One region of the Arsenophonus sp. aPb genome, then DNA from elsewhere that is predicted to be linked to it. Evidence: predicted binding sites of a transcription regulator. Region 1 holds the regulator's gene; each other region holds the start of a gene.
What was found. The regulator CRP, encoded in region 1, controls carbon source genes, mostly activating them, when cyclic AMP is high. The targets are predictions, from matches to a motif close to ATGTGANNNNNNTCACAT.

Region 1 (7,791 bases):
TCTTTAATTATTCTTTATGTTGATTAATTGCGTTCAGAATGTTGTTCGTTAAACCATTCATCTAATTTAAGTTGTAATTTATCAATACCCATTTTTTTTAATGAAGAAAAGGTTTCAACTTGTATATTACCAGCCACTGTTTTTAATTTATTACGTACTGCTATAAGTTGAGCTTTTCTTTTATTCGGTACTAGTTTGTCTGCTTTGGTTAGCAATACAAGTATGGGGATATTCATCGCCACAGACCATTCGATCATCTGTATATCCATATCTTTTAATGGATGACGAATGTCCATTAATATTATCAACCCTTTTAAACATTTTCTTTTTTGTAAATATTCACTTAATGCTTGTTGCCATTGGCGTTTAACTGATTCGGGCACTTCTGCATAACCGTAACCAGGTAAATCAACTAGCCTAATACCCTCTGCGACTTCGAACAGATTGATTAACTGTGTTCTGCCAGGCGTTTTACTAGTCCGCGCTAAATTTTTTTGTTGGGTAAGTGCATTCATTGCGCTTGATTTACCGGCGTTAGAACGGCCAGCGAAGGCAATTTCTATACCATAATCGTTTGGTAAATGGTGAATATCAGGCGCACTTGTGACAAATTTTGTCTTGTGATAATTGTAATTTTTGTTTGCCATCATTGTTTCTCGCTGATTTCGGCTTAAAGTAGAGAAATTATACCTGTAAGAGGATAAATTAAGATAGTAATAGCTACATGAAAGATAGATGATTATCTGTTAATGAGTTTTATTAAAAATAACATTTTTTACATAAGAAAAAAATATGGAATGTGACAGAATAGATCCTATTATTTAATTAGGTCAATTTAGGCCAGTTATGTATTTTTACTTAGTATAATGACCTGACGGTACTAAATTTTAGCTTACATTTTCATCTAAAATATAATTAAAAGGAACTTGAATGTTAAAACGTTTTTTTGTGCCGCTACTGGTAGCGTATATGGTTAGCATCTCTTCTTTTGCTGTCGCAGCTGAGGGTACTATTGTTAAATTAGTGACTTCTAAGGGTAATATCCTACTTGAATTAAATAATAAAAAAGCGCCTATAACTACCGATAATTTTATTCAATATGTAAAAGAAGGTTATTATCAAAATACTATTTTCCATCGTGTGATCCCAGGTTTTATGATACAAGGTGGTGGCTTTATTAGTGGTTTGCAACCTCAACCAAATATTCGCTTGCCAATCAAAAATGAAGCTGATAATGGTTTACGTAATTTACGTGGAACAATTGCAATGGCGCGCACATTAGCTAAGGATAGTGCGACTAGCCAATTTTTTATCAATACAGCTGATAATGCATTCTTAGATCACGGCCAACGTGATTTTGGCTATGCCGTTTTTGGTAAAGTGATTGACGGAATGGATGTTGTTGATAAAATTTCGAGTGTAACAACAACAAATATTGGTCCCTACCAAAATGTGCCAACTGAAGAAATAAAAATTATTTCTGCCAGTATAGAATAATTTATTTAATAGCAGAAAATATTTTCTGCTATTAAATTTAACGTAATTTTGAATATTTAATGACAATTGAAAAACTACAATAATTTATCTGTCTTTATCCTGCTATTAGTGGCCAAACTTTTCTTTATAATAAAACAAAATTTCCATCGGTTTATTAATTTATATCGTTATCATTGTTGCTAATGAGGAATTATTGTTTGAGTAAGCTATTACCTAGTTGCCAGAAACTAATAGAGAATGTTGTTGAACCTAAAATAGAACATAAAAATAGTCAATTTTCAGACTTGTTAAATATGGCGCCAATGTCTACTTATTTTTTGGATGAGAAAATTAAATACACTCCGGGTGAAATGATTCGATTTTCTAAAAAAACACAAATGCTTATTTCAAGTTCGCCTACATTGAGTCGGGCATTGAAAACATTGGAAGTTGACGGTTGGAAATTAGTTATAGCGCAGCGAGGGCAAGGAACTGCTACCGATTTGCGGCGAAAAACTGTTTTTATTTCAAATCGAGTTTTGAATCATCCTAATTTGACTATACAAGCACTATCCCATGAAATTGGGCATATTTTTTACACTGAAAAGCCAAATATAAAATCTAAATCAAATTTTATTTCTTATTTTTTAGCGAGTGAAGGTGCTGCGACGATTAAAAATATTGAGATCCAACGAGAAATTATTAATCAAATGGCAGTAGATATTGGAATTATGGCAAATCCAAGAAATATAAAATGTTATAATGAAGTCTATGATAATTATCTTATTGATAACAAATTTGATGAAGCGACTAAATATATTGGTGAAATTTATCGACATAACGAAATAACATCAAATAATTTAAAACCTTATGGCCAATATTATAACGAAGTTTATAATAGTTTATAGTTATCATTTACAATTATTCTAATTGATAATTATTATGTTTATTTATTAAAGTGAAACATTTTGATTGATTTTTGTGAGCTATTTTTTTCTGCGGTTATGGTATGATACCCAGCTTTATTTGTTATGGTATTATAATCTGTACAATTTGCCTTAATAATAAAGATCAAAATTAAGGAATTATTACTATAAAAATCATTTGGATAGCTAGTTATGCTTTTGATAATTGATAACTATGATTCGTTTACCTATAACCTTTATCAATATCTATGTGAATTAGGGATTGAGGTTGTGGTTAAGCGTAATGATGCAATAACTATCTCGGAGATAGAAACATTAGCGCCGACACATTTAGTCATTTCACCGGGTCCATGTACACCTAATGAGGCGGGTGTTTCACTAAATACAATTTCCTATTTTGCTGGTAAGATCCCAATTTTGGGTGTTTGCCTTGGTCACCAAGCGATTGGTCAGGCTTTTGGTGCTTCTATTGTTAAAGCGAGAGAAGTGATGCATGGTAAAGTTTCAGCAATTCATCATAATCAGCAAGGTATTTTTAAAGGATTAAATCGCCCCTTGCAGGTAACCCGTTATCATTCTTTGGTAATTGATGCTGGAACATTACCCGCGACTTTTGAAGTGACTGCTTGGACGTTACATGATGGAAATATTGATGAAATTATGGGTATTCGGCATAAAACCCTCCCTATTGAAGGTGTCCAATTTCATCCGGAAAGTATCTTGAGTGAGCAAGGACATGAATTATTAAATAATTTTCTAAAGTATTAATATATTAGAAATTAGTTCACGTTAGGCTATTTGTATTCAATGATTATTATAACTATCAATGTTGGATAAAAATAGGCTTTATTTTGCTTGAATTGTAAATTTCCATATGGCAAAAGGAGTTTATAGTAAGGTATCTGTTTATATATTATTAAAACATGTTTTTTGTATTTACTATCGATAAAGGGCTACTATTAAAGATAATAAAAAAATTTTTGTTAAATTCTTTATTATCAAAAAATGGTACCAAGATGATCATCTGTAAACGTGTTTTTACGGACAAAACTGGTAATAATGGCTATCGGGTATTAGTTGATCGGATATGGCCTCGAGGCATCAGAAAGCAAGATATTCGCTATGATGAATGGAATAAAAATGTTGCTCCCTCGAATGATTTAAGAAAATGGTTTCATAAATATCCAGCAAATTTTGAGCAGTTTAAGCGACTTTATTTTGCAGAATTAGAAAATAATCCTGATAGTTGGCAACATTTATTGCTTAAAACAAAATCAAACTGTTTGGTGCTTCTTTTTTCCAGCAAAGATGAAGATCATAATAATGCCGTAGTATTAAAATCATTTTTGGAAAATAAACTTAATAAGGTTTGATTATTATATTTTAGCTATCTAGTTAATTTTGTAATAGATAGTCCAGTTATTTTTAATTTTAAATATCATATTAAAGCAATGTCATCACTCAGCTATCCAATTTATTCTGTTTACTATCGTTTTTATTCTATTTTTTATTATTATTGTGGATTATATATTCATAATTGATATATATATTAATAAAAATAACAATAAAGAAGCTTATAAAACCAATACGCTACATAAACGTAGGTACTGGTTTATAAAATATTAACGCGTACCGTAAACGACAATGGTTTTACCGTGAGCAGAAATCAGATTTTGATCTTCTAGCATTTTTAGAATACGTCCCACTGTTTCGCGTGAGCATCCCACTATTTGACCTATCTCTTGACGAGTGATTTTAATTTGCATTCCATCTGGATGCGTCATCGCATCAGGTTGTTTGGCTAAATTTAATAATGTTTGTGCAATGCGGCCTGTGACATCTAAAAAAGCTAAATTACCGACTTTTTCAGAAGTTGTTTGTAAGCGTTTAGCCATTTGCGCTGATAACCGCATTAAGATATCTGGATTTACCTGTATTAATTGGCGGAATTTTTTATAAGAGATTTCAGCGACTTCACAGGCGCTTTTAGCTCTAACCCAAGCTGTTCGTTCTTGCCCTTCCTCAAATAATCCAAGTTCACCAATAAAGTCCCCTTGATTCAGATAGGAAAGGATCATCTCTTTTCCTTCTTCATCTTTAATCAAAACAGCAACAGAACCTTTTACAATATAATAAAGCGTTTCTGCTTTTTCGCCCTGATGAATAAGAGTGCTTTTGGATGGATATTTGTGAATATGGCAGTGTGACAAAAACCATTCAAGAGTAGGGTCTGTGTGTGGTTTGCCGAAAACCATTCGCGTAATCCTCTAATGTTATTGCAGCCTGAATACCAAAATACGAGTCTTCACAAGGCTGGCTTATCTTATAAAGTTCTAACATAGCATACTAACTTGTTTAGTTTGGGAAAGTTAATATTAACTATAGGGTATATTGATTCGGAATTTTTGGTATTGATCTTAACCATACTATAAATGTGCTTTTGCTTTGTAGCATAATAAAAGCATCCTGTCTCTACTGTCTCGATTCAGCAATATTGTATAAGCCAAAAAATTCATATTTTAGCAATAAGTTGATTAGTTTTATTGTATTTATTAATAAGTATCACTAAGTAAATATTACAATTAAAAAATTAAACTCGAATAATAATATATTATTTCATAAGTTATCAAATTATAGCAAAAATAAATATTAACAATGTAAAATAATTACTTATTAAAATAATTAACAATGAAATATTAACGTTATTATTAGATATACATAAAAGATAATTTTATGCATAGTTTGAATCTTAAAATGGTTGTAAGAATAAAAAATTGATATAAGTAAAAATATAATGCTGTATTGTTAGCTTCTTTTATGGATAATTTTTTTATTAGTGACGAGCTTTTTTACTAATGGAGTCATAATTAACTCCAATGCTAAACCTAGCTTTCCACCTGGAACAACTAATGTATTCATTGATGATATAAATGAATTATGTAACATGGATAAAAGATAGGGAAAATCGATCTGGGTTAGACCATTAAATCGGATTACTATAAAACTTTCATCGGGAGAAGGAATCGCTTTAGCGGAAAAGGGATTAGAGGTATCAACGGTTGGAACACGTTGAAAGTTAATATGGGTGCGAGAAAATTGTGGGGTGATGTATTTAATGTAATCTCCCATTGAGCGGATAACGGAATCCATCACGGCTTCTCTTGAATGACCCCGTTCTGATGTATCACGAATTAGCTTTTGGATCCATTCAAGATTAACAATAGGCACAACGCCGACTAATAAGTCTACATGTTTAGCGACATTGTATTTTGATGTTACAACACCACCATGTAACCCTTCATAAAATAATATATCGGTATTTTTAGGTAATGTTTCCCATGGCGTAAAAGTTCCAGGTTGAAGATTGTAGGGAACTGCTTCATCGTAGGTGTGTAGATAATGTCGACGTTTTCCTGTCCCTTTTTCGCCATACTCGATTAAACTTTGTTCTAGCAGACCAAAATCATTGGATTCGGGCCCAAAATAACTAATGTGACGGCTCTGTTCTTTAGCTTTACGAATAGCAACATCCATTTCAGGGCGAGTATAACGATGAAAGCTATCACCTTCAATGGTTGCTGCCGAAAGCTTTAATTGGGTAAAGATTTTTTGAAATGCAAGGCTAGTAGTGCTGGTGCCCGCACCACTGGAGCCTGTTACTGCAATGATCGGATGATTAACTGACATATAAGTGGCTTCCCTTACTCATTCAGATAACACGATGTTTTAACACATTAATTACAATGACGTAAAAATTTCTTTTTAGATAGTGATGTATACAGTTATTTAAGGATGTAATTGTGCTTTTGGCAAAATATTTATCGTTTCATGTAATTCAGACCAGACAAGCACAACACTTCCTAATCGCAATTGCTGCTTAATGTCCTCAACTTTTTCATCCAGTGTTTTTTCTTCTTTACCGTAATCCGTTCCTTCTCGTAAAACAAAGCTTTCAATCAAATTATTTAAAGTATCCGCTGTTAACTGTTGCCATGGAATAATCATAAATTACGGCTCCAGATGTGGGGTTAACCAATCAGGTATGCGTTGCTCAAGCCACATTTTAGGCTGTTTTAATGTGCCACTAACAAACCCAACATGACCACCATGTTCTGTCATTTGATACTCTATATTAGTTGGTAATTGGTTGATATCCGGTACAACTTCAGGTGCCATAAAAGGATCATCTTTTGCATGAATAATCAGTGTTGGCACACGAATATTCGGTAACCGGGGCAGAGCACTACATTGATGATAATAATCTGCAGCATCTTTAAAACCGTGTATTTTTGCCGTGACGACATTATCAAAATCACGTAGCCGTTTTAGTTTTTTTAGTTGTAGCAAATTAAGTGGTAATGAACCTGGGTAGCGAATGAGTTTGCGTGTTGCATTACGTTTTAAGCCATTTAGTAAATAACGTTCATAAAATTGTGAAAACCCTTTTTCTAAACGAATTGAACAAGGTTCTAACATTAAAGGAGCGGAAACAATGACTCCGGCATTAACATCAGCATATTGTCCGGTCTCTGCTAAATAGCAAGCTAACATATTACCACCAAGGGAGTAGCCAACAGCAGCAATTGGCACTTGACCGTAAATTGTTTTCTGCCACTCGAGGAAGTAACGGGCATCGGTAATTTCACCAGAATGATAAATACGTTTTTGCCGATTTGGTTCCCCACTACAGCCACGAAAATGCATAATTACACCAAGCCAGCCTCGTCTTTTAGTCGCTTCCAACATGCCATGGGCATATGGGCTTCTAAAACTGCCTTCTAAGCCGTGAAAGATGACCAGTCGAGGTTTATGCTTTGCATATTGGGGATCTTCACTCCAAGCGAGATCAATAAAATCGCCATCAGGCAATTCGAGGCGTTGCCATAGTGGTTTGATTTGCGGCTTTTTCCTCACAATACGGGGCAGTAGTGTTTGTAAATGAGGGTTTTTAGCCCAATTTATCGGTTGAAAATTTTTACTCATAATTGTAAATCTAAATAATTAATTTTACATATATTCTGATAATATATTGTTATTTTTAATATGAAAAAGATTAATCATAGTTAATCAAAGGATCTTAAATGAGTCATGGGCTGATTTTTGCGCTATTTACTTTTTTATTTATTGTGGCGATTACTCCTGGTCCAAATAATTTATTATTTACGTCATCAGGTGCTCAGTATGGTTTACGGCGTTCAATACCTTTAATGTTCGGCGTAATATTTGGTATCCAAAGTATTCTATTTATTTCTGCTGGTGGCCTTGCTGTTCTTTTACTGGTTTCGCCGGTGCTACAAATTATAATGAAACTCGTTGGAAGTTTTTATTTATTATGGCTTGCTTGGAAACTCGCTACATCCCACCATGTGCAACTTAATACAGAGTCTCA
Region 2 (7,791 bases), 1.4 Mb from region 1:
CTGCACTCTCATTTATGTTTGACAACCTAAGCAAACCAATTATCGTGACAGGGTCACAAATACCGCTGGAAGCGTTAAGATCCGATGGCCAAACCAATCTTCTTAATGCCTTGTACTTGGCGGCAAATTACCCTATCAATGAAGTAACACTGTTTTTTAATAACAAATTATTTAGGGGGAACCGTACCGTTAAATCACATGCGGATGGTTTTGATGCCTTTACTTCACCTAATTGTCCACCGTTGATTGATGCAGGTATTCATATCCGTTGTTTACAAAGCTGTCCATTGCTAAAAAACGACGGTAATTTCAGCAGCCATAAAATTACCCCTCAAGCCATTGGTGTTGTTACCATTTATCCTGGGATTTCAGTACAAAGCATTGAAAATATCTTACTGCAACCAACCAAAGCTCTTATTCTTCGTTCTTACGGGGTTGGTAATGCGCCTTCACAAACAGCGTTGTTAAAATGCCTTGAAAAAGCTTGTCAACAAGATATTATCGTCGTCAATCTGACACAATGCCTATCTGGGCGAGTTAACATGAATGGGTATGCAACCGGGCACGCATTAGCTAAAGTTGGTGTTATTAGCGGTTATGATATGACTTTTGAGGCAACACTTACCAAACTTCATTATTTACTCAGTCAATCTTTATCAGTAGATGATATTCGTACACTGATGCAAAAAAATTTGCGCGGTGAACTAAGTTATAGCGACAATTATTAAGGATAACATGATGACTCATAGCGCATTATTACTGGTCGATCTGCAAAATGACTTTTGTAATGGGGGCGCCCTAGCAATATTAGATAGTGAAAGTGTTATTAATACAGCTAATGAAGTTATTACCTACTGCCAGCAACAAGATATTGTTATTATCGCCAGCCAGGACTGGCATCCTGCTAATCATTTGAGTTTTGCCGTCAACTCAGGAACTAAAGTAGGCACAGAGGGTAAACTTAATGGTTTACGCCAAATTTGGTGGCCAGTTCATTGTGTGCAACATCAGAAAGGGGCGCGATTGCATCCAGCACTTAATCAGTCAGCAATCCAAGCTATTTTTCAAAAAGGAGTTAATGCCACAATTGATAGTTATAGTGCTTTTTTTGACAATGACCATCAGCATGCAACTCAGTTAAATTTTTGGCTAACAAAAAATCAAATTAAACATTTATATATTATGGGCTTAGCAACAGATTACTGCGTAAAATTCACCGTCCTTGATGCATTACAATTAGGTTATCAAGTAACGGTTATCCAAGATGGTTGTCGGGGCGTTAACCTCCATCCAGAAGACAGCCATAACGCATTACAAGAAATGGCATTAGCGGGTGCCAAACTAATAACATCTTCTAATTTGCCCGTTCAATCTTTTAACCGTGCTAATGATTTTCGCTAAAAGTGATTAATATGTTAATATTTAGTAAATTTTGGTTAGTGTTGTTTACTATCAAATAATTTCTTTAATTCATTTTTTGTTTTCAAAATAATTTTCCCATCCGTACCTACCGTCATATGCTGCGCATTATGATTATGCCTAGCCTGCCAAAGCATAACAGCCTGCAGACTATTTTCTTTTTGCTTTGGGGTTAACGCAACACCATCTGGCCATTTACCCAACTCAACGGCGGTTAGCAATCGTTGATAAATCTCAACTGTCATTAAATCAACCAGTTCATTAAGCTCCATATTTCATTCCTTCTTTTTGTTTTGGATTTATCATTAATTACATCCAATAAGTCTTATTTAACCCTCAGTTACCTCACCAGATTGTTGATCAGTAAAACTTAATGCGACTGAATTAATGCAATAACGTTGCCCAGTCGGTTGTGGACCATCGGCAAAAACATGGCCTAAATGCGCATTACAGTGACCACAACGTACTTCGATCCGTTGCATACCATGAGAAAAATCATCAATATAAGTGACGGCTTGATCATCTATCGGTTGGTAAAAGCTTGGCCAGCCACAACCCGTATCAAATTTTGTTTGCGATAAAAAAAGCGGCGCCTGGCAACATAGACAGTAATAAATACCTTCTCGTTGATTATGTAATAACTTACCTGAAAAAGGCGGCTCGGTTCCGGCTTCTTGAGTGACATGATGTTGCATTTCATTAAGTTTATTCGACTTAATGGGTTTATGTTCTTTTTCTGTCATAAGAAAGCTTTCCTTATTTTCTAGTAAACATAATTATATTTATCTGGTGAGAAAAAGGTAACTCTAAACCATCTCAATTATTTTTATCCTAGCAAAAAGGCTCTTTCTGATCTGATTTGTGATATAATTCACATATATTATTAATATTCACTTTAAATCTCCCTCTCCAGACCGATAATAGTGAATCAAAACATTCACCTTAAGCTTGTTTGCTAAACATACAAAAGGTGCTCTATATGTCATTTTTTATGGTAATTGACACGATTCCGCTTGACGGATGGCAAGGTTTTGGTAACGTTAGAAACAATATTGAATTCTTTTAAATTAAAATATAGCTGGTGGAAATACTATGACTATCAAAGTAGGTATTAATGGTTTCGGTCGTATTGGCCGTATTGTTTTTCGTGCTGCCCAAGAGCGTAAAGATATCGAAATCGTGGCAATCAATGATTTATTAGATGCCAATTATATGGCCTATATGCTGAAATATGACTCAACTCATGGTCGTTTCAACGGTACTATCGAAGTTAAAGATGGTCACCTAGTGGTTAATGGTAAAACTATTCGCTGCACGGCAGAAAAAGATCCTGCTAACTTGAAATGGAATGAAGTTGGTGTTGATGTAGTTGCTGAAGCAACAGGTATTTTCTTAACTGATGAAACAGCACGCAAACATATTACGGCGGGAGCTAAAAAAGTCGTTTTAACCGGCCCCTCTAAAGATGAGACCCCGATGTTTGTTATGGGTGTTAATCATAACACCTATAGTGGTCAAGATATTGTTTCTAATGCCTCTTGTACCACTAACTGCTTAGCTCCGTTAGCGAAAATTATCAATGACAAATTTGGTATCATTGAAGGCCTGATGACCACCGTTCATGCAACAACTGCAACTCAAAAAACTGTTGACGGACCTTCAGCTAAGGATTGGCGTGGTGGTCGTGGTGCTTCACAAAATATCATTCCTTCATCAACCGGTGCGGCTAAAGCTGTTGGTAAGGTCATTCCTGAGCTCAATGGTAAATTAACCGGTATGGCGTTCCGTGTTCCGACACCGAATGTTTCAGTTGTCGATCTAACTGTTCGTTTAAATAAACCTGCCACTTATAAAGAAATCTGCCAAGCGATCCAACATGCTGCAAATGGTGAATTAAAAGGCATTCTTGGTTACACAGAAGATGACGTTGTTTCCACTGACTTTAATGGCGACAAATTAACATCCATTTTTGATGCCAAAGCAGGTATTGCCTTAAACGATAGTTTTGTAAAATTAGTCGCCTGGTACGATAATGAAACTGGTTATTCGAATAAAGTTTTAGATTTAATTGCGCATATTGCTAAATAAATAGCCTAATTACTCACTTCAAGCCGCCATCAATGGCGGCTTTTTTCATTCTAGCATATAATCCAACGGTATTTTTAAACTGACTAATTGGCAATCATAAAAAAGATAAAAAGGTCGAAATTATGAATGACACGACACTGTTTAGCTTACCGGTAAGAGAAAAAATTTCATCCTATATCACGCTTTGCCAGCTCGATGAATTGCCGGTCATTATTGTTTCTCATCCTAAAGTGAATGCCGCAGTCAGCCTTCAGGGAGCACAATTACTTAGCTGGCAGCCCGATGGGGAAAAAGAGTGTTTGTGGTTAAGTAAAAATAGTTTATTCAAAAAAAATACCGCTATTCGCGGTGGAATTCCTATCTGTTGGCCATGGTTTGGTCTGGCCGCGCAACCCAGTCATGGTTTTGCCCGTTTACAAGAATGGCAACTGACAGCACATAGTGAGCATAACGATTGTGTGATCCTCACGCTAACCCTTGCTGATAATGAAAAGACAAAAAAGATATGGCCACATGAATTCACCTTAATAATGCGCTTAAAACTCGCTGCCACCAGTGAAATTGAATTTGAATATTTTGGTACTGAACCTGCCACTGGTGCATTACATACTTATTTACAAGTCAGTGACATAAATAAGATATACGTTGAAGGATTAGGCAAACATTATTTTGATAAAGTGGCTGATCGAGACGTTTACACTGAAGAGACAAAAACTTATATAACCGCACGGACTGATCGTATTTATACCGAATCCGATGATTGCAATTTAGTATATGACAAAAATTGGCAACGTATTTTAGAAATACATCATTACCACCATAGTGACATAGTCTGTTGGAATCCTGGCGCTGAACTCTCCAGTACAATAAAAGATATGACCCGCGATGGGTACAAAAAAATGCTATGTCTGGAAACCGCTCATATTAGCCAACCAATGCAACCAGCAGGTGAAAATCCTGCCCGGATGTCATTAATTTTAGGTGTGCGTAGTATTAAAATGCAAGACGTAATGCGATAGCTTCGCTATTTTTAGCTAAAAATAATAATAAAGATTGATATAGTTTATACGCATTTTACACTAATAACCGTTCTCTTAAACAACGCCCTCACTTTTGATGAGGGAATAAAAAAATAGTCTCATAGCACATCTAGACATTTGCAAGCAACGCGGGGTTAACGTGATTCAGACAAATTATTTATCATATTGTCTTTATCTTTCATTTCACGCCAAATATTACCACTCTCTTTACCATAACTACGAACCCGATCTAACACCTGCTCACACTTTTCTTGTTCACAGATTTTAGCTAAATCATGGTAAAAATCGTAAGCAAGTTGACGCGCTTTAGGATCAGAAAAAAAATAGCGACCAACGCGGGTATATAATCCTTTTAACCCATTTAGGATCAAGCCATATATAGGATTACCAGAAACAAATGCCAGGCCACGAAAAATATTATAATCAACTTTACTAAATGCTTCGGAACAATCTTCTATATTCTCTCTTATTGATAATATCTCTAATGATTTTTGTTTATTTTTACGAAAGGCTGTTCGAATAAAAATAGCGGAAATATTGGTTCTAACAGATAATAAATCCTCAATTAATTTTGGTGCCCCACTGTGATCTAACCGAGCCACTGTCTCTAAAATATTAAGTCCTGAAGTTTCCCAAAAATTATTTACTTTAGTCGGTTTTCCATGCTGAATAGTTAACCAACCATCTCTTGCAAGCCGCTGTAAAACTTCTCGTAAAGTTGTTCTCGTAACACCAATTAGCTCAGACAGCTCACGTTCTGCAGGTAAAATTGAACCTGGGGGAAAATGTTTATTCCAAATACTTTCAACAATATACTCTTCTGCAAAATTAGCCGGACTTTGCGCTCTAATAATCATATTTTTCTCTACCTAAAACAAATTTTTTGTCATTATAAAACGAGATAATATCAGAATGAAAAACTTTGAGGTAGCCGAGTTATTAAGAAATACTAATCTGATCATAAAGACTTAATACAATTTGCCGTTAAATAGTCGATCGTTCTTTTAATTTCTAGCATAGAAAAAACGTAGTATGCTACGTTAGTCAATTTTACTTACATACTAGTGAAGGAAAGCATGTAATAATGAATATAAACACCAGACAAATTATGTTGAAAAATTTCCTGGGTAACTCCCCTGAATGGTACAAATTGACTATTATTTTCTTTTTGATAATCAATCCACTGTGCTTTTTTTTCGTTAACCCTTTTATAGCCGGTTGGTTACTAATTGCCGAATTTATTTTTACCCTTGCCATGGCACTAAAATGTTACCCGCTACAGCCTGGCGGATTACTTGCTATTGAAGCAATAATAATTGGTATGACTTCACCGAAACAAGTCAGTCATGAAATCGCTAATAACATTGAAGTGATATTGCTATTGATTTTTATGGTGGCAGGCATTTATTTCATGAAACAATTGTTGTTATTTGCTTTCACAAAATTACTGCTGTCTATTCATTCTAAACGAATCCTATCACTGGCTTTCTGTTTAGCAAGCGCTTTTCTTTCGGCCTTTTTAGACGCGCTAACGGTAATTGCTGTCGTGATCAGTGTAGCTGTTGGTTTTTATTCTATTTATCATAACTATGTATCCAGTCAGAAAGAGCCTCTCCAGCCAGAAAATAACACAGATACCAGGGAAAAAAACCAGATTCTTGAACAATTTCGCGCTTTTTTACGTAGTCTAATGATGCACGCTGGCATTGGAACTGCATTAGGTGGTGTGATGACAATGGTTGGTGAGCCACAAAATTTAATTATTGCTAAATATGTTGGCTGGAATTTTAGTGCTTTTTTCTTACATATGATCCCAGTGACATTACCAGTATTTTTATGTGGCTTAATTATTTGTTATTGCGTCGAACATTTTAAACTATTCGGTTACGGTGCAGAATTACCAGAAAGCGTCCGCCATATTTTGCAAATGCACGATAAAAATGCGAGCAGAAAACGAGATCGACGGGAAAAATTGCAACTAATAACTCAAGCATTGGTCGGTGTTTGGTTAATTATTGCTCTAGCTTTCCATCTTGCTGAAGTCGGCTTAATTGGCTTATCTGTCATCATATTAATAACCTCATTTTGTGGCATTACTGATGAACACACCATTGGCAAAGCATTTGAAGAAGCTTTACCCTTTACCGCCTTATTAACGGTATTTTTTTCAATTGTTGCAGTTATTATTGATCAACATCTTTTTACCCCATTTATTCAATTTGTATTACAGTCTTCTGAATCATCGCAACTGTTTTTATTCTACTTATTTAATGGGTTACTTTCTGCTATTTCAGACAATGTTTTTGTTGGTACTGTCTATATAAATGAAGCAATGAGTGCGTTAAAAGAAGGATTAATATCACGCCAACAGTTTGAATATCTGGCGGTTGCCATTAATACAGGAACTAACCTGCCTTCAGTAGCAACACCAAACGGTCAAGCTGCTTTTCTATTTTTATTGACTTCAGCACTTTCACCACTTATTCGCCTTTCATATGGCAGAATGGTTATTATGGCATTACCTTATACTATTGTGATGACATTCGTCGGTTTATTAGCAATAGAACTATGGTTGATCCCAGCAACTGAGTGGTTCGCTTCATTAGGCCTGATAAATATAGCTAAATAATTTTTATTAAAAATGCTATTATTTAATTGAAAATAATAGCATTTTCCTTTCATTTAACACAAAAAGCTGTCAGCTAAAAAGAAAATTTATTTACAATTCAATTCATTATCCTATCTTATTAGAAATTTAAATTAGCTATTTTTTTTGGCGTAAACAAAATAAGATCATATGCTTCCCTCACTAACTTATCGAAGAAATGGAATAGAATAAACATGCTTAAATTTTTTTACTCATACTCACAAACCAGAAAAGCCTGGTTATTACTGGCTATCAGCGCCTGTATTTTAGAAATTATTGCACTTTATTTTCAACACGGTATGGGCCTAAGACCTTGTGTATTATGCATTTACGAAAGGATTGCACTGTTTGCTATCTTGGCAGCCGGTTTAATTGCTGTCATCGCGCCAAAAAGTACTCTTCGCTTCGTGGCACTCATTTTATGGTTATACAGTAGTTGGCAAGGATTGAAGCTAACCTGGGAACATACCAGACTAAAATTTTACCCATCACCTTTTGACTCGTGCGATTTTGCCGTTAATCTTCCATCATGGCTGCCACTTAATCACTGGTTTCCAGCTGTTTTTGAAGCCTATGGTGACTGTATCCAAAAACAGT
Region 3 (7,791 bases), 420 kb from region 1:
TTATGAATAAATTAGATCGTGATATTCGCGATCCAATGGAATTAATGGATGAGGTTGAAAGTGAATTAAGTATTGCTTGTAGCCCAATTACTTGGCCAGTTGGTTGTGGTAAGTTATTTAAAGGAGTTTATCATCTTTACCGTGATGAGACTATTTTATATCAAGGTGGACAAGGGCATACCATTCAAGAAGTCGTTATTATTAAAGGATTAAATAATACCGAATTGGACAAAATCATTGGTGATGACTTTGCTGCTCAGCTACGTGAAGAGCTTGAGTTAGTAAAAGGTGCTTCTCATGAATTTAATTTAGACGCTTTTTTGCAAGGCAAGTTAACACCGGTCTTTTTTGGTACCGCTTTGGGTAATTTTGGTGTTGACCATATGTTAGATGGTTTGGTCAATTGGGCTCCAACACCGATGCCGCGCCAGGCTGATAGTCGTATTGTTAATGCCCAAGAAGAGAAATTTTCGGGTTTTGTATTTAAAATACAAGCTAACATGGATCCAAAACATCGTGATCGGGTGGCTTTTTTACGCATTGTGTCTGGTAGCTATCAAAAAGGTATGAAACTTTATCAGGTACGAAATAAAAAAGAGGTAGTTATTTCAGATGCGCTCACTTTTATGGCGGGCGACCGCTCCCATGTTGAAGAAGCGTTTCCAGGTGATATTATCGGCCTGCACAATCATGGCACTATTCAGATCGGTGATACCTTTACCCAGGGAGAAGCGTTAAAATTTACCGGTATTCCCAATTTTGCGCCCGAACTCTTCAAACGGATTCGTTTACGCGATCCGTTAAAACAAAAACAGTTACTTAAAGGATTAGTTCAGTTATCCGAAGAGGGTGCTGTCCAGGTATTTCGCCCTTTAGCCAATAATGATCTTATTGTTGGTGCCGTAGGAGTGCTTCAGTTTGATGTAGTGGTGGCACGTTTGAAGAGTGAATACAACGTTGAAGCTATTTATGAGCCGGTAAATGTGTCAACCGCACGCTGGATCGAATGTGATGATGTGAAAAAATTAGAAGAATTCAAACGGAAAAATGAACAGAATCTAGCTTTAGATGGTGGTGACAACCTCAGTTATATTGCCCCAACGATGGTAAATCTTAATTTAACCAGCGAGCGATATCCTGAAATTCGGTTCTGTAAAACCCGTGAGCATTAATTAATTGCATATTGATTTTTTATTATATTACCCTCACTTGTTATTAGTGGGGGGTATGACTTTTTTAGTTGTTGTATTTATTGATTTCTCCCAAACTTTTAAGGCGATAAAAATATCAGTATTAAACACAATAGTAGATATTGAATAGCAGATTGCATTTTAAGGGTCTACTATCAGTTTTAGGGGGAAAGCAATATGGGAAGATATATACCAATCACATTGGGGAATATTGAGCCTTTAACCTTCGATGATAATGCATCTGCACTTGGCAAAATAGCATTAGTCTGTGAGGGGGGTGGGCAGCGCGGTATTTTTACCGCAGGTGTATTGGATGAATTTCTCCGTGTTGGCTTCAATCCATTTGATATTATGGTAGGGACATCGGCCGGCGCGCAAAATTTATCGGCCTATCTTTGTCAACAACGCGGTTATGCCCGTAAAGTGATTACTGATTATACCACTAAATCTCAGTTTTTTAGTCCATTACGTTTTATTCGTGGTGGCCATATGATTGATTTAGATTGGCTAATTGATATTACTTCCCGTGAATTACCTCTTGATTTCTCAAAAGGATTGTCTTGCTTAAATAGCGGACGTCAATTTTTAATTAGTGCATGTCGCTATGAAGATTTTAGTCCGGTTTATTTTCAACCCACGCAAGATAGCTGGTTAGATATTATTCGGGCGTCTAGTGCTATTCCCGGATTTTATCGCCAGGGGGCGGTATTTAATGGCCAGCTTTATCATGATGGCGGTATAACTGCTTCAATTCCTGTTGAGGAAGCTTATCGCCGTGGCGCAAAAACAATTGTAGTGATTAGAACAGTTCCTTCGGGAATTTATTATACATCCGAATGGTTAAAAAGGATGACTCGCTGGTTGGAACACCGCAATATACGGCGGATGGCCAAGATGATCAAAGTACATATTAAAAGCTATCAACAGACCCAGAAATTTATTGCTGCGCCACCGCCAGGTATCCAAATTTTTGAAATTTATCCACCGAAACCTTTAATGAGTTGTGCATTAGGTAGCCGTGCTGCAAATTTAAATAGTGATTATCATATTGGACGTCAATGTGGCCACTATTTTTTAACTAGTTTAAGTGACTATTTTTCTGCTAATGATTTAGTATCTTACCCATATTCACTTGAAAATAATCAAGTGGTTAATTCAGCATCTTTATCAGCTGATGTGATTTCGAATCAACAAGATGAAGAACCTAAATCAGGTGATGAAGGATTAGTCATTGATGTTCGTTGACACCCATTGTCATTTTGATTTTCCTCCTTTTATCCATGATATTGAAGATAGCTTTTTGCGTGCTGCAAAAGTTGGCGTGACCGATATCATTATCCCGTCAGTGGGTATTGAGAATTTAGAGCGAGTATATTCACTGGCACAACAACATCCGCATTTATATGCCGCATTAGGTTTTCATCCTTTGTATATTGCAAATTATTTACCGGATCATTTTACTGAATTAGTGGCATTATTGCAGCAAAACAGCAATAAATGTGTTGCTATTGGTGAAATAGGCTTAGATTATTTTGTTACGAATGCCGAGGTTAAGCAACAACAAGCATTGTTGATCCAGCAATTAAAGCTAGCTAAACAATATGAGTTACCGGTTATTCTGGTTCTGTCGCATTAATGTTGGAAGTTTAATTTGTGGTAGTTAGAAGAATTGTTAGGCGACTAAAGTGTAAAAAGCATCGACTGGACAGAGAATTAGGCCATTGATAGGAATTTGTTGTTTATGGAGCATATGCAATATTTCTATTCCTTCCAGTAAAACTTTTGCCGTTCGGTACGTCTTAAAACCAAGCATCGCTCGATAGCGTTTTTTAATGAAACGGTGATCTTGCTCTACCATGTTATTTTTATAACGGCACTGTCTTATTTTTATCCCCAGCTCACGTTGATTAAGTGACATTAATGCAGCCCGATTAGCACCACTTTTATCAATATTCACTTCCATAGGATAGGTATTTTGATGGATAGCTTTCTTTAAAAAGCGTAATGCAGATTTTTTATTTCGCTTTTGACTAAGAATAAAATCTATCGTTTCACCACTAGCCTCTACGGCGCGATAAAGATAATGCCATTTCCCTTTTATCCTGATATAGGTTTCATCCAGATACCAGGTGCCACCATAGATTTTTCGTTTCTTTCTGGCAACACTTGCTAGTTTTGGCGTCAGTCGTAAAATCCAGCGGTGAATGGTGGAGTGATCAACAAAAATACCTCTTTCCTGCATCATCTCCTCAAGGTTACGCAAGCTTAAGGAATACGCCAGGTACCAACGTAGACAAACTAAAATGACATCGACGGGATAGTGGAGACGTTTAAAGCTTTGTTTAACAATATTCATAAGAGTCAATTATATCTGCTTGTAGTACAAGGTTTACAAATCGATCTTATCAAACAGACTCTTTTAATGCGACAGAACCGTTATTCTTCATTCGCGCAAAAGTCATGATCACTTAGCTGCTTTATTAAGACGATTTGATGTGCCGAAAAAGGGAGTTATTCATGGATTTTCGGGCAGTTTATCGCAAGCAAATGCTTTTATCCGGTTAGGCTATTTTATCGGTATTGGTGGTGTAATCACCTATGAGAGAGCTAAGAAAACCAGGGCGGTAGTTGCGCAATTGCCGCTAAGGTCATTAGTACTTGAAACTGATGCGCCTGATATGCCATTAGCCGGATTTCAGGGGCAGATTAATCGTCCGGAAAGAATACATTTGGTTTTTGAAGCATTATGTAACCTTCGGCAAGAGTCAACAGAGGAAATTGCAAGGCAACTTTATAATAATAGTTTGCAACTATTTAATATCAAAAAAAGGCAGACATAATATGAATTAATTAATCATACCAATAAATTATTTAATTATAATTATGTGTCTATTTAGATAATTTTTGCTTGCAATATCGCTTTTCGTAAGTGATATGTGTCGCAAAATTTATTTTTTCGTGATTTTTCGTTATGATTATTTGTGATACGGACTGCAAGTTATTAATGCGAAATCGTTATAATGTCTGCGCATTAAACTGACAGTTTATTCTTTAAACAATAGAAATTTTTCATTTGAAATAAAATACACAGGGATATTATTCATGCAACTCATTATGAGCCTGCTAGGGATGGTAGTATTGATTTTTATCGCTATCATTTTTTCCAGTAACCGTCGAGCAATTAAATTCCGCACCGTATTTGGTGCTTTTATTATTCAAATGACAATGGGAGCATTTGTTCTCTATGTTCCAGCTGGCCGCCGTACTTTGGAAACTGTATCTGATGCAGTCTCTAATGTGATTGGTTATGGACAAGTTGGCATGGATTTTATCTTTGGTGGTTTGGTCTCCAATAAAATGTTTGAACTGTTTGGCGGTAGTGGTTTTATTTTTGCCTTACGGGTTTTACCGGTCATTGTTTTCTTCTCCTCATTAATCGCTGTCCTTTATTATCTTGGTATTATGCAGTTCTTTATCAAAATATTAGGTGGACTTTTGCAATGGATATTAGGTACCTCACGCACCGAGTCGTTATCGGCAACCGCTAATATTTTTGTCGGCCATACAGAGGCGCCATTAGTTGTCAGACCCTATATTGCCACAATGACTAACTCTGAACTATTTGCTGTTATGTGTGGTGGATTAGCTTCTGTTGCTGGCTCAGTATTGGCCGGCTATGCGCAAATGGGGGTGCCAATGGAATATCTAATCGCAGCATCTTTTATGGCAGCACCTGGCGGATTGTTATTTGCCAAATTAATGGTACCGGAAACAGAGAAAACCCATGATGCAGTCAATATGGTCACTGTGGCGACTGGCGAAGAGCGGCCAGTTAACATTATTGATGCCGCCGCCGCCGGAGCCTCTTCCGGTATGCAACTTGCTTTAAATGTCGGTGCGATGTTGCTGGCATTTGTTGCATTGATAGCTTTGCTTAATGGCATTTTGGCGGTGATTGGTGGTTGGATCTATATACCAGGCTTATCATTAGAATTGATCTTAGGCTGGATCTTTGCGCCAATAGCCTATTTGATTGGTATACCCTGGCATGAAGCGACGATTGCCGGTTCATTTATCGGGCAAAAATTAGTGGTTAATGAATTTGTTGCTTATATGAACTTTGGCGAATACTTAAAACCTGATAGCGAGGTGATTGCCGCAGGTAAGCAAGTACTTTCTGAGCATACTAAAGCAATAATCTCTTTTGCATTATGTGGGTTTGCTAATTTGGCTTCAGTTGCCATATTACTGGGTGGTTTAGGCGGAATTGCACCAAATCGGCGTAAAGATGTTGCTCGCTTGGGTTTGAAAGCAGTATTAGCCGGTTCATTATCTAATTTGATGAGTGCCACTATTGCTGGCTTCTTTTTATCGTTAGCGGCAATGTAACCTAATAAGATTGATATATTAAACGGTTGTTTAAACACTGAAGCAACAATGTCATTAGTTTTAGAGAATTATATGATGGAATTAAAACTTGCTGCGCAACGCGCATTAAATTTGATGGATTTAACGCTGCTAAATGATGACGATACTGATGAAAAAGTGAAGATATTGTGCCATCAAGCAAAAACCGCCCGAGGAAATACAGCTGCGATATGTATTTATCCTCGCTTTATTCCATTGGCACGTAAGATTTTAACTGAACAAAACACCCCGAATATTCGAATTGCAACAGTAACTAATTTTCCATTTGGCGGACAGGATGTCGCGATCGCAGTGACTGAAACACAAGCAGCTATTGCCCATGGAGCAGATGAAGTTGATGTTGTTTTTCCTTATCGAGCTTTAATAGCCGGTAATAAGCAAATTGGTTTTGAACTGGTTAAAGCGTGTAAAGAAATTTGCCGAACGAGCGGTGTTTTACTGAAAGTTATTATTGAAGCTGGTGAATTAAAGCAGGCAGCTCTTATTCGTCAAGCTACAGAAATTGCTATTACTGCTGGCGCTGATTTTGTTAAGACTTCAACGGGTAAGGTAGCGATAAATGCTACCTTAGAGAATGTTGAAATTATGCTTAAGGTTATTCGAGATATAGGGGTTGCTAACCAGGTGGGTTGTAAGGTGGCAGGTGGCGTTCGCACAGTAGAGGACGCGGCTCAATATCTAGCATTAGCCGATCGCATCATGGGAAAGGAGTGGACGGATATTCGTCATTTTCGTTTTGGTGCATCAAGCTTATTGGCTAGTTTATTAAATACATTAGGATGCCAAATAGATAATTTTGCTGGCGACTATTAATTTATTGATCTTTTTATGCCGTATTTCAGTAATTATTGGCTGGCAAAAAAAACGAAAGTATCTATTTTTATAATCTAAGAAAATGATCGCTAATAAAGCAGTTTTTAAATACTAGCATCGATTAATATTTTGTATTTATTAGTGCTAGTGAATAGTTATTATGAATTCGGATTATGGAATGCGTTATTTTTTATTTAATAATGAATTAATTGAATTTGAACTAACCAAGGGTAGTTATGAAACGTGTATTCATTATGGTTCTTGATTCTTTTGGTATCGGCGCTACACCTGACGCTGATAGATTTGGCGATGCTGGTGCGAATACGTTAGGGCATATTGCGACCGCTTGTGCGCAAGGGAAGGCTGATAAGGGTCGTAAAGGTAAACTCTATTTGCCTAATTTAACACGTTTAGGGTTAGGAAAAGCCGCTGAGGGATCATCAGGAACATTTCCAATCGGCCTGGATGAAGATGCTAAGATTATCGGTGCTTATGGCTATGCAAGTGAGTTATCTTCTGGCAAAGATACTCCATCAGGTCATTGGGAGATTGCGGGAGTACCGGTTTTATTTGAATGGGGATATTTTGCTCAGGAAAAAAATAGTTTTCCACAACAATTATTGGATAAGCTAGTTGCAGCGGCCAATCTGCCTGGTTATCTGGGAAATTGTCACTCTTCTGGTACGGTGATCTTGGATCAATTAGGTGAAGAGCACATGAAAACAGGCAAACCTATTTTCTATACTTCAGCCGATTCAGTGTTTCAGATAGCCTGCCATGAAGAGACTTTTGGCGTTAAAAACCTTTACCAGCTTTGTGAGTTAGCGAGAAAGACGCTAGATGATGGCGCTTATAATATCGGGCGGGTGATTGCTCGTCCTTTTATCGGCAATAAAGCGGGCTGTTTTGAGCGTACAGGTAACCGACGAGATTATTCCGTTGAGCCACCCGCACCAACGGTCTTGAAAAAACTGGTGGAAGAAAAAGCTGGTGAGGTAATTTCAATTGGCAAAATTGCCGATATTTATGCCAATGTAGGCATTACTAAGCAAGTAAAAGCGACAGGTATTGAAGCACTCTTTGCTGCAAGCCTTGAGGAGATCAAAAAAGCGGCTGACAATACCATCGTATTTACTAATTTTGTTGATTTCGATTCCTCATATGGTCATCGTCGTGATGTTGCAGGTTATGCGGCGGGACTTGAGTTATTTGATCGCCGATTACCTGAAATGTTGGAATTAATTGAAAATAATGATGTTTTGATTATTACCGCTGATCATGGTTGTGACCCAACTTGGCCGGGTACTGATCACACGCGAGAAAATATTCCTATTTTAATTTATGGTCCGAAAATAAAGCC
Region 4 (7,791 bases), 1.4 Mb from region 1:
GTTTTTCAATTTTGTTGGCCGTACGATCACCCGGTGATGTTAGCCCTAAATGATCAGCAATTTCACCATAGCGACGACGAGCTTGAGGGCGATCATATTGGCTGAATGCTGTTTGCTTCGTTGGATTATCATTAGCGTTATAGCGAATGACATTTTCAATTAGCAGCGCATTAGCTAGGCCATGGGGTAAATGGAATTCGGAGCCTAACTTATGAGCCATTGAGTGGCAAACGCCTAAAAAGGCATTAGCGAAGGCAATTCCAGCGATGGTTGCTGCATTATGCACTCGTTCACGAGCAATCGGATCCTTTGACCCATTTAGATAACTTGCTGGTAAATATTCTTTTAACAGCGTTAAAGCTTGCAAAGCTTGTCCATCAGAGTATTCACTTGCAAGAACTGAAACATAGGCTTCTAATGAATGAACAATCGCATCGAGTCCACCAAATGCAGTAAGTGATTTAGGCATATGCATGACCAGATTTGCATCAACAATTGCCATATTTGGCGTAATTGCATAATCAGCTAAAGGATATTTTTGGCCGGTAGCATCATCAGTAACAACAGCAAAGGGTGTGACTTCAGAGCCCGTACCTGATGTAGTGGTGATAGCAACCATTTTGGCTTTAACACCCATTTTAGGAAACTTATGAATCCGTTTGCGAATATCCATAAAACGTAAAGCAAGCTCTTCAAAATGGGTTTCAGGATGTTCATACATTACCCACATGATTTTAGCTGCATCCATAGGAGACCCGCCACCTAATGCGATAATCACATCTGGTTTAAAGGTATGCATTAAAGCGGCACCTTTACGAACAATGCTCAGCGTTGGATCAGCTTCAACTTCAAAAAAGACTTCAGTTTCTACATTATAAGCTTTTAATACTTTAACGACTTCATCAACATAACCATTATTGAATAAGTAACTGTCAGTAACAATAAAAGCCCGCTTAGCCCCGTCAGTAGCAATTTCTTCCAGCGCTATTGGTAGGCAACCACGACGAAAATAGATAGAATTAGGAAGTTTATGCCACAACATATTTTCTGCTCTTTTCGCTACCGTTTTAGTATTAATTAGGTGCTTAGGTCCCACGTTTTCAGAAATAGAATTTCCACCCCAGGAGCCGCATCCTAATGTTAATGAAGGAGCTAATTTAAAATTATAAAGATCACCAATCCCACCTTGAGATGCCGGAGTATTAATTAAGATGCGTGCGGTTTTCATTTTTTCGCCGAAATAATTAACTCGTTCAGTTTGATTGTCCTGATCGGTATAAAGACAAGAAGTATGACCGATACCTCCCATCTCAACCAATTTTTCTGCCTTTCCAACGGCATCAGCAAAATCTTTACTATGGTACATGGCAAGTAATGGCGAGAGTTTTTCGTGGGCAAAGGGTTCACTCTCATCTGTGGCTTTTACTTCCCCGATTAAAATTTTAGTGTTTAGGGGTACTTTTATGCCGGCTAGTTCAGCAATTTTTACCGCAGGTTGACCAACAATAGCGGCATTTAAATTACCATTTTTTAAAATAATGTTTTGTACCGCTTTAAGCTCTTTACCTTTTAATAAGTAGCCGCCATGAGTGACAAAACGTTCGCGTACTTGATTGTAAATTTCGTCCACAATGATAACAGATTGCTCTGAGGCGCAAATAACACCATTATCAAAAGTTTTTGACATTAAAATTGAAGCAACTGCACGTTTAATATCGGCAGAGCTGTCAATAACTACAGGTGTATTACCCGCACCTACGCCGATGGCAGGTTTTCCTGAGCTATAAGCTGCTTTCACCATGCCCGGGCCACCGGTTGCTAAGATAAGATTAACATCGGGGTGATGCATTAATGCATTTGAAAGTTCGACGGAGGGTTCATCAATCCAGCCAATGATATCTTTTGGTGCACCTGCAGCAATAGCGGCTTGTAAAACAATTTTGGCGGCGTTGTTAGTAGCTTTCTTAGCACGAGGGTGGGGAGAAAAAATAATACCGTTGCGCGTTTTTAGACTAATTAAAGATTTAAAAATGGCTGTTGAAGTAGGATTAGTTGTTGGAACAATGCCACAAATTAAGCCAATAGGTTCAGCGATTGTTATAGTTCCAAAAGTAAGATCTTCTGACAGGACGCCACAAGTTTTCTCATCTTTATAGGCATTGTAAATATATTCTGAAGCAAAATGATTTTTAATCACTTTATCCTCTATAATTCCCATACCTGATTCTTCAACTGCTAATTTTGCTAAAGGAATGCGAGAATCAGCAGCTGCAAGAGCAGCAGCACGAAAAATTTTATCAACTTGAGCCTGGGTAAAATTAGCAAATTCTTGTTGCGCTTTTTTGACACGCGCAACAAGTTCATTGAGTTCAGTAACATTAGTTACAGACATAATGGTTACTCCTAATAAATGTTAAATTTTTTTAGTCAATTAGCCTAAATTAGGAGCAATATAATTAAATATGACGTGACATATTATATAAGTGCTGATTAATTTTTTTGTAAGCTAATTGACTTAAAAAATTCCCATTATAAAAATAAACAAAAACGCTCATTATATTTATGAGTACTCAATAGATATATAGCTTACCATTTATAAATAGCGCTAAAGTGATCTTTATCAAAAAAAGTGCATACTGAATCAATTCAGTAATAATTTATATAAGGATAATTTCAATTAGCAATATAAGTAAATAGCAAAAGTTAAGTTAGCAAAATTTCGTATAGCATCTAATTTAGAAACTTATTTTGTTATTGGATTGAGTTTTTAAATTTTAGCTAGATAAGTATGCTACGCTAAGATAAAGTGTTTTTCCTGCCTAGGCTAAACATTATTTGTTATGAATAATTAATTTTTAGCTAAGCATTAATTTTTGAGTGAGGGACACAATTGTGGTTGGTACTTTACTGGATCTTCCTAATTATATTAAGTTTTTTTTAGGTCTTTTTGCGTTAGTTAATCCGATAGGAATTTTGCCTGTATTTATTAGTATGACTAATTATCAATCTGTGACAGAAAGAAATCGAACTAATTTAGTAGCTAATTTTTCTGTGGCAATTATTTTATGTATTTCGTTATTGGTGGGTGAGGTTTTTTTAAAATTATTTGGTATTTCTATTGATTCTTTTCGTATTGCTGGCGGAATAGTCATTGCGGCCATTGCTATGTCTATGATTAGTGGTCGAATAGGTGAAGATAAGCAGAATAAACAAGAAAAATCAGAAAGCGTTATTCGTGACAGCATTGGTGTTGTTCCTTTAGCACTTCCATTAATGGCTGGGCCTGGAGCAATCAGTTCATGTATTGTCTGGTCTTCTCGCTGGCTGGGATGGCAAAATTTAGTTGGTCTATCGTTAACTTGTATCTTTTTTGCTTTGTGCTGTTGGTTACTTTTTCGCTCAGCAACAATTCTAGTTAAGTATTTAGGACAAACGGGAATTAATGTTGTTACTCGTATTATGGGATTACTATTAATGTCACTTGGAATTGAGTTTATCATCACAGGGACTAAATCAGTTTTTCCCGGATTGCTTTAAACTAACAATAACATTATAACTCAGTGATATTTATGATTTATTTATAAAATTTTCGGATATTGATTTGATATTGTTATAAAATCAAATATTAAAAATTTTATTTATCTAATAGTTGTAAATTTTATAAATTATTAATCCATGATAAATCTCATTTATATAGGTTAAAAAAACACTCGTTTGCTAAGATAGCGATATTCATTTTAGTTTATGACTAATTTGGTGATTAATGATTTAAAATTGAAACATTTTTTGTTAGTAATCAGTTTGATTATAACGCTTGTAGATGTAAGTTATGCTGGCGATTTGCACAATGAATTAATTAGCTAATTAACTGTGTGCACCATAATTTATAAAAATTAGCCTTATTTTTATAACCAAGATGTATATATGAATATCATTATCTGACTATTATGGAAAAAAATGTTATTGGTTGATTTATTGGTATTAAGTTTAATTTAACAAAAATAATTTTTTGTACCTTATCTTTTTATAAAAAATTACAATAACGGACTAAAAAAATAGCAAATACGTTCGATAACACGGTTCCATAACGGGCGTTTATTCCAATTCTTCTGAATCAAAGGCGTAGAGCGAGCAATGTAATCGTATTGAACTAATATTAAATCGTTACCAAAACTCTTATCATCAATAACAACAGTAATTTCAAAATTAAGCCAAAGGCTTCTCATGTCTAAATTAACTGAACCGATTAGGCTTAACTCACCATCAATAGATAGGCTTTTAGTGTGTAAAAGCCCATCGTTGAATTGATAAATCTTAACGCCGGCTTCTAATAATTCCGAATAGAATGCCCGGCTTGCCCAACGAACTAAAAAAGAATTATTTCGATTAGGGATGACCATTAATACTTCTACGCCTCGCATCGCTGCAGTACAAATAGCATGAATTAGATCATCACTGGGAACAAAGTAAGGGGTAGTTAGGATCAACTGCTTACGTGCAGAAAAAATAGCGGTTATTAAAGATTGCTGAATTAATTCTTCCGGAAAACCGGGGCCTGAAGCAATCACTTGGGTTGTATGACCACTTGATTGTTCAAATGGCATAATATTGGTATCGGGGGGGGGGGGAAGAATGCGTTGACCCGTTTCCATTTCCCAATCAAAGGCATAAACAATGCCAAGTGTTGTTGAGACAGGTCCTTCCATCCGGACGACGATATCTACCCATTGGCCCACACCGGCATTTTGCTTAAAAAAGCGAGGATCAACCATATTCATACTACCAACATAGGAAATATAATTATCAATAATGATTATTTTTCGATGTTGACGCAGATCCATTCGACGAAGAAAAAAACGGAACAAATTTACTTTTAATGATTCTATTAGTTCTATTCCAGCTTGTCGCATTTTTTTTGGTTGATGGCTATGAAAAAAAGACCAGCTACCGGCAGAATCAATCATAATTCGGCATTTTACACCACGTTTTGCCGCATTAATCAGGGCTTGCGTAACTTCATCAACTAATCCTCCGTCTTGCCAAATATAAAATACCATTTCGATATTATAATGGGCTGCGTTAATATCGCGTATAATAGTAGTCAAAGCGTCTTGATAATTGGTTAAAAGTTGAATTTTATTACCTTTAACGCCGCCAATTCCTTGTCTTTTTTCGCAGAGTTCAAATAAAGGTTCAGCCACTCGGCTGTTACTTTTACAAAAAATATGTTTAGATTGTTTGAGTTTTTCAAGCCAGGTTTCAACTGAAGGCCACATCCTCTTTGCTTTCATTACTCGTCGTTTGCCAAGGTGTAACTCACCAAAAGCCAGATATGCAATAACGCCAACCAGTGGAATAATATAAATAATCAATAGCCAGGTCAGGGCCGAAGTAACCGGGCGTCGTTTTAATAAAATGCGTATAGTAACCGTGGCGATCATTAGCCAGTACAGAAAAAGTAAAGCCCAGTTCAATAATATGTAGACGGTTGCCATAGGCAAAGATGTTCCTATTTTAGAGTTAGTTGAATACTCTTAATTATCTGGTTATTCACTATAGCAAAATAAAATTTGTTATGAATATTAAAAGTATGATTTTTAGCTTTCGTGAAAGTAATTTAATGTATTTTATGAATATTTTAATTATTTTTATATTTTTTTCGCTGCTTGCATGGGTAATAGTTTGTCAAATCAACTAGTCGATTATTATTTTATACCACCAATGTTAATGCTGGTTATTTTAAATGAGTAAATACATTATTGATTGGTTAATTTTTATGGCTTTCTATGTTGATATCGTTAATTAAAAATTCGATCATTGCCTAATTTTATCGACTACTAGATACTTTTTTAATCTTAGCAGACTATCCTTATTGAATATGATTGCTATTTGCATTTAGAATACAACTTATTTAATTTGCTTAATTTAAGAAAGAATTTTCTCATGCGTTGGATCCGTTCGGCATCATTTATTGGTTTATCATTATTTCTACATGCTTCGTTAGCGGTATCTTGGTTTTTATTGCAGCCTATGTTATCGGCTTCGACAGCTGAATCTATGTCAGTAGCTATGGTCACCTTGGCTGCACCTGGTAGGATTAGCCAGTCGGTGAATGTCGCTGATAATAAACCAGAAGGGGCTATAAAGCCTAAAATAGAGTCTGATGTTGAACCCAAATTGGCATTACCTGTGAAAAAGAAGGTCATACAGAAAAAGTTAATTGTTAAACAAAATTCTAAATCTAAGCAGTTAGTAGAACATCAAATTAAAAAAACCATTGTCGAACAGTCAAATCAACAACAAGCTAATATAAGCGATGTTAATGTTGGTGTTAATAACAATCAGCAGTCTAGCCAAATGGCTTCACCATCATTTGCCATAGAAGGTCCTAAGGCATTGAGAATTCAACATCCAGATTATCCTGATCGCGCTCGTAAACTCGGTAAAGAAGGCTACGTAAATGTTCTGTATGATATTGATGAAAATGGCAGAGTCGTTAATCTAGAAGTGGTTGATTCATCACCTAGAGGTATGTTCGAACGTGAAGTTAAGCGCGCGATGAATCGTTGGTATTATGAAAAAATTCCGGCTAAGGGATTAAAAAAGACATTCCTTTTTAAAATTGATGGTTCAATTAATCTTTCTTAAATTGGTTTAATTATAAAACTTGCTCAAAGGCCAAGGTAAATTGGCCTGTTAAAATCGGTCAAGAGAAAGTTGAGTTATCTGGGGTAGATAATTGGTAATGACGTTTATCTTCAGGTAAGCAACGGGGAGAGTTATCCTCATTAACGGCGACATAAGTGAAAATGGCTTCTGTAGCTCGATAGCGTTGGCCTACTGGCTCACTAGAAACTTTCTTGACCCAGACTTCAATATTGATGGTGATAGAAGTGTTACCTGTTTTAATGCAATGAGCATAACAACATATCACATCGCCGACCGAGACTGGTTTTTGGAACGTGATCCCATTGACGGCGACAGTAACAACGCGACCAAGTGCGTTTTCTTTTGCTAGAATAGCGCCGCCAATATCCATTTGTGACATTAGCCACCCGCCGAATATATCGCCGTTAGCATTTGTATCGGCGGGCATTGCTAATGTACGGAGAACTAATTCCCCTTGTGGTAATTGTTGTTGTGTCATGAAAAATTTACTTCTGTTATTTGCCACAATATACCTACTGGAAATAGGTATCCGTTATTATCATATCGATTACTTTTGTTCTTTAGGAAGATGTTTATATATATACACCATGCTAAGTATTGTAAATATTAGCGTGACCGCGGTCAAACCAAAAACTTTAAAATTGACCCAGACGTCCTGAGGGAGCCAAAAGGCAACATAAATATTAACTAACGCACAGATGGCAAAAAAGATGGCCCATGATAGATTTAATTTACACCAAATTTCATTAGCTAAATGGATCTCTTTACCCAGCATCCTTTGAATTAATGGTTTTTGGGTAAAATACTGACTGACTAATAGTGCTAATGAAAAAATAGCGTAAATAACCGTCACTTTCCATTTAATAAAAAGATCACTATGGAAAATCAAGGTCAACCCGCCAAAAATTATCACGATTACTAAAGTAATTAACGAACTTTTCGCAATTTTTTTATAGATAAGATAGATAGCCAGCATAGATAAAGCGGTTGCAACCATCAATGCGCCAGATGCGTAAAAAATATCTACTTTTTTATATACAATAAAGAAAACAATGAGAGGAATAAAATCTAATAGTTGTCTCATAAGGGCGCTTGTCCTGATCCTTTTCGAATAAATATAAA

Region 2: the regulator CRP is predicted to act here: its motif matches at 2,279-2,296, upstream of msrB (peptide-methionine (R)-S-oxide reductase MsrB).
Region 3: the regulator CRP is predicted to act here: its motif matches at 4,118-4,135, upstream of QE177_RS11680 (NupC/NupG family nucleoside CNT transporter).
Region 4: the regulator CRP is predicted to act here: its motif matches at 2,609-2,626, upstream of adhE (bifunctional acetaldehyde-CoA/alcohol dehydrogenase).

The regions. Positions count from the first base shown of each region.
Region 1 is NZ_CP123499.1:3,038,556-3,046,346, reverse strand. Features, by position in the region: gene yihA (ribosome biogenesis GTP-binding protein YihA/YsxC) at 24-647, opposite strand; gene QE177_RS13760 (peptidylprolyl isomerase) at 931-1,497, shown strand; gene QE177_RS13755 (hypothetical protein) at 1,695-2,384, shown strand; gene QE177_RS13750 (aminodeoxychorismate synthase component II) at 2,595-3,170, shown strand; gene QE177_RS13745 (DUF488 family protein) at 3,419-3,775, shown strand; gene crp (cAMP-activated global transcriptional regulator CRP) at 4,025-4,657, opposite strand; gene QE177_RS13735 (phosphoribulokinase) at 5,208-6,089, opposite strand; gene QE177_RS13730 (YheU family protein) at 6,189-6,407, opposite strand; gene QE177_RS13725 (hydrolase) at 6,411-7,385, opposite strand; gene QE177_RS13720 (LysE family translocator) at 7,484-7,791, shown strand, end outside.
Region 2 is NZ_CP123499.1:1,664,220-1,672,010, forward strand. Features, by position in the region: gene ansA (asparaginase) at 1-728, shown strand, start outside; gene pncA (bifunctional nicotinamidase/pyrazinamidase) at 739-1,401, shown strand; gene QE177_RS07400 (DUF1315 family protein) at 1,437-1,691, opposite strand; gene msrB (peptide-methionine (R)-S-oxide reductase MsrB) at 1,749-2,162, opposite strand; gene gapA (glyceraldehyde-3-phosphate dehydrogenase) at 2,512-3,507, shown strand; gene QE177_RS07415 (D-hexose-6-phosphate mutarotase) at 3,630-4,526, shown strand; gene fadR (fatty acid metabolism transcriptional regulator FadR) at 4,682-5,404, opposite strand; gene nhaB (sodium/proton antiporter NhaB) at 5,632-7,176, shown strand; gene dsbB (disulfide bond formation protein DsbB) at 7,389-7,791, shown strand, end outside.
Region 3 is NZ_CP123499.1:2,620,757-2,628,547, reverse strand. Features, by position in the region: gene prfC (peptide chain release factor 3) at 1-1,172, shown strand, start outside; gene QE177_RS11700 (patatin-like phospholipase family protein) at 1,368-2,435, shown strand; gene QE177_RS11695 (TatD family hydrolase) at 2,425-2,826, shown strand; gene QE177_RS11690 (IS6 family transposase) at 2,863-3,546, opposite strand; partial or broken gene QE177_RS11685 (TatD family hydrolase) at 3,626-4,030, shown strand; gene QE177_RS11680 (NupC/NupG family nucleoside CNT transporter) at 4,293-5,579, shown strand; gene deoC (deoxyribose-phosphate aldolase) at 5,652-6,431, shown strand; gene deoB (phosphopentomutase) at 6,668-7,791, shown strand, end outside.
Region 4 is NZ_CP123499.1:1,641,132-1,648,922, reverse strand. Features, by position in the region: gene adhE (bifunctional acetaldehyde-CoA/alcohol dehydrogenase) at 1-2,392, opposite strand, end outside; gene QE177_RS07325 (YchE family NAAT transporter) at 2,893-3,537, shown strand; gene cls (cardiolipin synthase) at 4,035-5,495, opposite strand; gene QE177_RS07315 (TonB family protein) at 5,944-6,648, shown strand; gene yciA (acyl-CoA thioester hydrolase YciA) at 6,707-7,147, opposite strand; gene QE177_RS07305 (septation protein A) at 7,217-7,753, opposite strand.